Regions from separate parts of the Acidaminobacter sp. QWL-03 genome, predicted to be linked through region 1. Evidence: riboswitches for the same ligand, from Rfam matches in the RefSeq annotation. Region 1 holds a riboswitch; the other holds the start of a gene.

Evidence for each region. A riboswitch is a leader RNA that binds a small molecule or an ion and turns the genes downstream of it on or off. The one in region 1 is predicted to bind glycine.
Region 2: another riboswitch for glycine. It lies ahead of gcvT (glycine cleavage system aminomethyltransferase GcvT); the one in region 1 lies ahead of AC4PHM_RS00725 (GrdX family protein).

What each region holds. Positions count from the first base shown of each region.
Region 1 is NZ_CM178752.1:171,016-174,430, forward strand. Features, by position in the region: gene AC4PHM_RS00720 (DegV family protein) at 40-882, shown strand; glycine riboswitch at 1,135-1,236, shown strand; gene AC4PHM_RS00725 (GrdX family protein) at 1,421-1,825, shown strand; gene trxB (thioredoxin-disulfide reductase) at 1,927-2,877, shown strand; gene trxA (thioredoxin TrxA) at 2,911-3,228, shown strand; gene AC4PHM_RS00740 (glycine/sarcosine/betaine reductase component B subunit) at 3,287-3,415, shown strand, end outside.
Region 2 is NZ_CM178752.1:3,492,031-3,495,445, forward strand. Features, by position in the region: gene AC4PHM_RS16135 (RDD family protein) at 1-132, shown strand, start outside; gene lplA (lipoate--protein ligase) at 191-1,183, opposite strand; glycine riboswitch at 1,449-1,565, shown strand; gene gcvT (glycine cleavage system aminomethyltransferase GcvT) at 1,769-2,872, shown strand; gene gcvH (glycine cleavage system protein GcvH) at 2,902-3,279, shown strand; gene gcvPA (aminomethyl-transferring glycine dehydrogenase subunit GcvPA) at 3,405-3,415, shown strand, end outside.

The DNA.
Region 1 (3,415 bases):
ACGGTATAATAAAATTATTCAAACTAGAGGGGTGTTTAAATGGCAGTAAAAATCATCACCGACAGTGTTTCTGATTTACCCGGCGATCTGAAATCAGCCTATGGAATTGAAGTGCTGCCTCTGATGGTCAACTTTGGTGAGGTCTCCTACAGGGACGGCATAGACCTCACACCTGAGGCTTTTTTTGAGAAGCTGAAAACGGCGCAGACACTGCCAACGACCTCCCAGGTTAACGTAGGCCAGTTTGTAGAGTGCTTTGAGCGCGTTGCTGAAGCTGGGGATGAAGCCGTCGTGATTACGCTGTCCTCAAAACTGAGCGGGACCTACTCCGCCGCGGTGACTGCAGCAGAGGAAGCGGGCGCTGGACGCGTTACGGTTCTTGACTCCAAGTTCGTCAGCTTCGGACAGGGCCTCCTTGTGCTGAAAGCCGCTGAAATGGCGAGAGAAGGCATGAGCAGGGAAGACATTGTGAAGGCTTGCGAGAACCTCATGGGGCGGCTCGAGATGCTTATTTTTGTCGATACGCTGACCTACCTGCACAAAGGCGGACGGCTGAGCGCCGGACAGGCTGTGATTGGCGGTCTCCTGAGTGTCAAGCCTATACTTTGTGTCAAGGATGGGGCTTTGGCGCCCCTTGACAAGGTACGGGGACGCAATAAGACACTGAAATGGTTTGAACAATACCTCCAGGAACACGCGGCGGAGATGTCAGAGGAGAACGTAGGCTTCTTCCATGCCGCAGATCCTGTCTTCATGGAGGAAATGATCGATGTGGCGTCGAGTGTCATTCGTCCTTCCGGAATTCATCGTTCTACGGTCGGCGCCGTGGTCGGGACGCATTCTGGCCCGGGTTGTGTTGCATTTGCCTATTTTAGAAAATAATTTTCCTGATTTTTCAGGTCGACTGTAAGAATAATTCATTCACCTGTTTCGTAATCCGCCAACACGTTGAAAATAAAGGCTTTCAACATGTTGTTAATTTTATGACATAAAATTTTTTAGGGGTTGCAATTTATTTATGAATGCACTATAATGACGATGTAACATAAAGATTGTTAAATAAATACGAATCTTTTATCAGAAAATTCTATAAGTCATTGACGCAGTGCCTTGCGTTAAAACTGAATATACTGGATGAAAAGTCAGGGAGAGAATCATTAAATTGATCGCCGAAGGGACAAGCTGTCACTGCCAAGTGACCGTGAAATTTTCAGGCAAAAGGACCGGGCTTCGACAGATCTCTGAAAAGCCGAACAGGCACCGTAGGGGCAATTATTTTGTGATCTGATCAAGATCGCAGGTAAGAAACTCTCAGGTTTAAACAGAGGGAGGAATGGCATCGTTATTGTTGCATTCCTCCCTTTTTTGTTTCAATAAATGGAAATGGATGGAAAAACGACAGGAAGTGAGGGATTCTGAAATGAAATTCATGCTGGTCACCAACAACCGAATGGTTCAGGAGCGCTTTAAGCCAGGTGATACTAAGAATCTCACCCAGGTCGTATATCAGGAAAATTTCGATTTGATCGGCGTTCTGGAAGAAGCCAGGAACTTGATTCACAAAGGCCACAGGCTGCTGACGCATCCGCTGTCGGGCAGCGTGAAGCCCTATGAGACACCCTTCAAGTCCGTGGCGGTGACTTCTGAGATCGAGGTTCTTGATTTTCAGTCACTTCAAATTATTGAAGAAAGCCTTGCCACAGCAAAAAAGTTTCTTGCGGATGCCAAGATCATTCGCTACTCGGATAAGGTTTACGATGATTTCAGATTGATTGACCTCAACCTCATATTAAGCGGCATTGAAAGCATAAATCAGTTTGGTTAGAGCGAACTGGCCATGGAAGCATCGCAAAAGCGGTGTGTGAGTCTTGACAGTGAGCTTTGTAACCCATACAACCAGGAAATTAGAACATGGGAGGCACAGGCATGGAAAAGCACTATGATGTCGTGATTATCGGCGCAGGACCTGCGGGTCTGTCAGCGGGTCTTTACGCTGCTCGCGCAAAGATGAAAACCGTGATTTTGGAAAAGGAAAAGCCAGGCGGCCAAATCGCTACTACGGACGAAGTCGCCAACTACCCGGGTTCAGTGGAGCACGCTACCGGCCCAAGTCTGGTAGAGCGCATGGTTGCTCAATGTGACGAGTTTGGCGCGGAGCGTGTGAAAGATGGCGTTAAGTCCATTGATTTTACCGGTGATCTTAAAGTAATTGAGACTGAGAGCGGCGATGTTTATAAAGCCAAAGCAGTCATCGTTGCCACCGGCGCATCCCCTAAAAAGATCGGATGCCCAGGTGAAGCGGAGCTCACGGGTAAAGGCGTCTCTTACTGCGCAACCTGCGACGCTGACTTTTTCACTGACCTTGAAGTTTTCTGCGTCGGCGGTGGTGACACTGCGGTCGAGGAAGCCATGTACTTGACCAAGTTCGCGCGAAAGGTCACGCTGGTCCACAGACGCGACGAGTTCAGAGCGGCGAAGTCCATCATCGAAAAAGTCAAGAAGAATGAAAAAGTCGAGTACCTCATGGATTCTGTCGTCGAAGAGATTTACGGTGATGGCATTCTCGAAGGCATCAAGGTTAAAAACGTCAAGACCGGCGAAGTGGTGGACATTCCTGCATCAGAAGATGACGGCACTATGGGCGTCTTCGTCTTCATAGGCTACGATCCGCTTACCGCTCTCTTCAAAGGCGTTCTCGACATGGATCAGACAGGCTACCTGATCACAGATGAGAATATGAACACCAATATCCCGGGCGTCTTTGCCGCAGGCGACGTTCGCCAGAAGGTGCTTCGCCAGGTGGTGACCGCAACTGCAGACGGCGCGATTGCAGCAGTTATGGCAGAGAAATATATAGAGGATAAATTCCACGCATAGTGGGTATTTATATAGAGGTTAGGGAGGAAAAACATGTTTATACTGGACAAAGATAATTTTGAACAGGAAGTGCTTGGTGCCGATGGTTTTGTACTCGTCGACTACTGGAGCGACGGCTGTGAGCCATGCAAGGCCCTCATGCCTGACGTGGAAGAACTCGCGGCGGAATATGAAGGCAAAGTCAAATTCTGCAAACTCAACACAACGAATGCCAGAAGACTGGCGATCTCTCAAAAAGTACTTGGCCTTCCAACAATCACCCTTTACAAGGGCGGTCAAAAAGTTGGCGAAGTCACTAAGGAAAAAGCTTCAAAAGCCGGCATCAAAGAAATGCTGGACGCTAATCTCTAAAGAAGAGCATTGTCTGTAACCGGAGGGTCCGGTTCAAATATACAAGGAGGTGAACCTTTTGCGTTTAGAACTTGGTGAAATTCTAATCAAAGACGTTCAGTTTGGCGACGTCAGTAAGGTCGAAAACGGTACACTGTTCATTAATCGTGATGAGATCGTTTCTCTTGTCATGGAAAATGAATATATC
Region 2 (3,415 bases), 290 kb from region 1:
TGGATCATCATTGACAACGAAACCGCTGGATGGCACGACAAGCTATTCCATTCGCAGGTGGTGGAAGTGGTGCAAATCAAACGCGCGGCTCGGCGAAGCCCGGATGATGACGAATTTTTTGTTAGGGGATAAAAAATCCGCCTCGCGACAGACTGATTTCTGTCATGCGAAGCGGATTTGTTTTTTTGTTCTAAAGCGAGATATCCAGCAGATCCTCCACCGTGATGTTGGTGAAATAATCGTCTCCTATAGCGAACTGCTCATAGATCTTTCTGAGGGCGGTTAAATCATGAGGCTGACCGATTAGGGCATTTTCTATATCCATGATATCAAGTCGACTGAAAAAATCTCCGAAAATTCGAGCGCTGCGAATGATGCCGTGCTGGACATCCAGGTGGAGTTCCACCAAGCCGCCGGCAAACTTTTTCTCTTTTTGAAAGCTGTAATTTGGTGATTTTCCAAAATTCCATGCCCATGTGCCATACTTTTCTTCCACTAATTTCTGAATGGCGGCAATATCCTCAGCGCTCCAAGGGTGAATAGCCTCCGCGCCAAAGCGCTGCATGACATGAGACTGAATCAGATCTTGAAACTTGTCAAGATCCATAGGCGGATCCAGATGTTTGAGATGTTCCTGGATATTGGTGACGCGGCTGACAACGGACTGGATGCTCTTGCCTTCAAACTTGCTGGCTCGAGGCTTCAACGCTTTCGAGAGGTCAGCTATTTCGGAGGTGAACAGCAGCGTACCATGGTGGAGAGTTCTGTCATGGTATTTGTATTGGGCGTTGCCTGAGAATTTCTTGCCTTCAATGGTCAGATCATTTCGTCCTGAGAACTCGGCATTGACGCCCAGGGATTGTAGGACTTCGAGAATAGGCTCGGTAAAGCCTCTGAAGTCACTGAAACTCTTGCCTGAATCAGTTTTAATAAAAGTAAAATTTAGATTGCCAAAGTCATGGAAGACTGCGCCGCCGCCCGAAAGTCGTCGCACGACAGGAATCTGGTTTGCCTGTACATAATCCACATTTATTTCTGCAATGGTATTCTGATTCTTGCCAACTATGATGGAAGGCCTGTTGCGCCATAACATGAAGCAATCTTCGCGGAATCCATGCATGATGTATTCTTCTGCGGCAAGATTAAAATGCGGATCAGTGAAGGGATTGATAAAGATTAGCATACTTTGAGTCTCCTTTCTGCTTTCGTGAATGAAATCATCATAGCTGTTATTTGACGAGTCGTCAAGGTGAGGCAATTTGGCAAAGTATGACGATTTTGAATCTGAGGTGGTGTGAATCTATAGACCTGATAACTTGAAAATAGCTCGTTGATTTGTAGAAAATTGACAGAATTGAATGAGAAGTAAAATAACAGTTGTCCAAAGTCAGAGGATGATGTATAGTCTTTATAGATTATGAATTCAGTATTAGTTAAATATTTTCTAGATGATTGAAGTCTGAGATCATTCCGCAGCATTTTGCTGGCGGGGTAGCCGAAGGAGAAATGGGATCGTCCGCCAGATGATGTCAAAAACTCTCAGGCAAAAGGAAGGCTTCAGGATAGGTCTCTGAAAAGCCGCAAGAAGCGGCGCCGAAGGAGTAAAGCTCTCAGGCAAATCAACAGAGAACGCAACACGGGCAAACCCTGTCGTTGCGTTCTTTTTTATTGTCATTTTCTTCACAAAAAATGCGACAGGTTATTGTGTTAGTCTTACTTAAATTGGGTACAAATTAGTCAGTCCACGATTAATGGGAGGGATGTAACAATGTCAGAGCTCAAGAGAACCTCGCTGTATGAATCACATCTTAAAGCGGGCGGAAAGATCGTCGAATTTGCCGGCTGGGAGATGCCAATACAGTATGAAGGCCTCGTAGTGGAGCACGAAGCGGTCAGAAACAATGTCGGTATTTTTGATGTATCTCACATGGGCGAAGTTTCCGTCAAAGGGAAGGACGCTGAGAAGTTCGTCAACAACCTGGTCACCAATGATGTCTCGCAGCTCAACCCTAATCAGATCGCTTATGCCATGATGTGCAACGAAAATGGCGGTGTTGTGGATGATCTTCTGAACTACAAATATTCAGAAGACCATTATTTCCTCGTCATCAACGCTTCCAACGTCGACAAAGACTTTGCCTGGATGCAGAAGCAGGCAGCTGGTTTTGACGTAGAGCTTGTGAACTTGTCAGATGGTATGAGTGAAATTGCTGTTCAAGGTCCAAAAGCGCAAGCGCTTCTTCAGCGTTTGACAGACACAAATCTCGATGAAATTGGATTTTTCTACTTTAAAGATGGCGTCAAAGTCTGTGGCTTTGACACAATCGTATCTCGTACCGGTTACACAGGCGAAGATGGTTTCGAAGTCTATCTGAGCCATGATGCTGCTCCGGTTGTCTGGGAAGCGCTTCTCAAAGAAGGTCAGGATCTAGGCGTTAAGCCAGCTGGTCTCGGCTGCCGCGACACACTCCGCTTTGAAGCTGGACTTCCGCTCTATGGCAATGAATTCGACGACAACATCAGCCCGCTTGAGGCAGGCTTAGGATTCTTTGTCAAGCTGGATTCACCTTTTATTGGCAGTGATGTTCTCGTCAAGCAAAAGGCTGAAGGATTGGCTCGCAAAACTGTAGGTCTTGAAATGGTTGACAGAGGCGTTCCGCGCCACGGCTATGAAGTCGCTGTCAACGGCGAAGTCATTGGACATATCGCAACAGGTTATACTTCCCCAACACTTGGAAGAACCATAGCAAATGCTTTAGTCGACGCTAAGTACTCAGAGATGGGCACGGAAGTGGATGTTATCATCCGCGGCAAAGCTGCCAAAGCAAAAGTTGTAAGCAAGCGTTTCTATACTAAACAATATAAAAAATAAAAAAACATAATTAGACGGAGGGATTTTTGATGAATGTTGTAAAAGGACTGTACTATTCTGAAGATCACGAGTGGGTAAAAGTTGAAGGCGGCAAGGCGAAAGTTGGCGTTTCTGATCATGCGGCACACCAATTGGGCGACATTGTTTACCTCGAACTCCCAGAAGTAGGTGCAGAACTCAGCGCAGGTGATGTTTTCGGCGTCATCGAATCCGTTAAAGCGGCTTCTGATTCTTATTCCCCTGTTTCCGGCGTAGTTACGGCTGTCAACGAAGAGCTTGCTGACGGACCGGAAGCAATCAACTCTGATCCATATGAGAGCTGGATTTTTGAACTTGAACTCAGCGACGCGTCTGAGCTCGAAGGCTTGATGACTGCTGAGGCTTACGAAGCGTTTATCGCTGAATAATCGCTGATAACGTCTTAAGCTGCGTTAATTGTGCGAATTAAAAGCGACACGAATTCTTCGGAATTCGTGTCCGCTTGTCTAGTGCGCAAAAAGCGTACTTTAACTTTGATTATAGGAGGTTGGACATGCATAAATT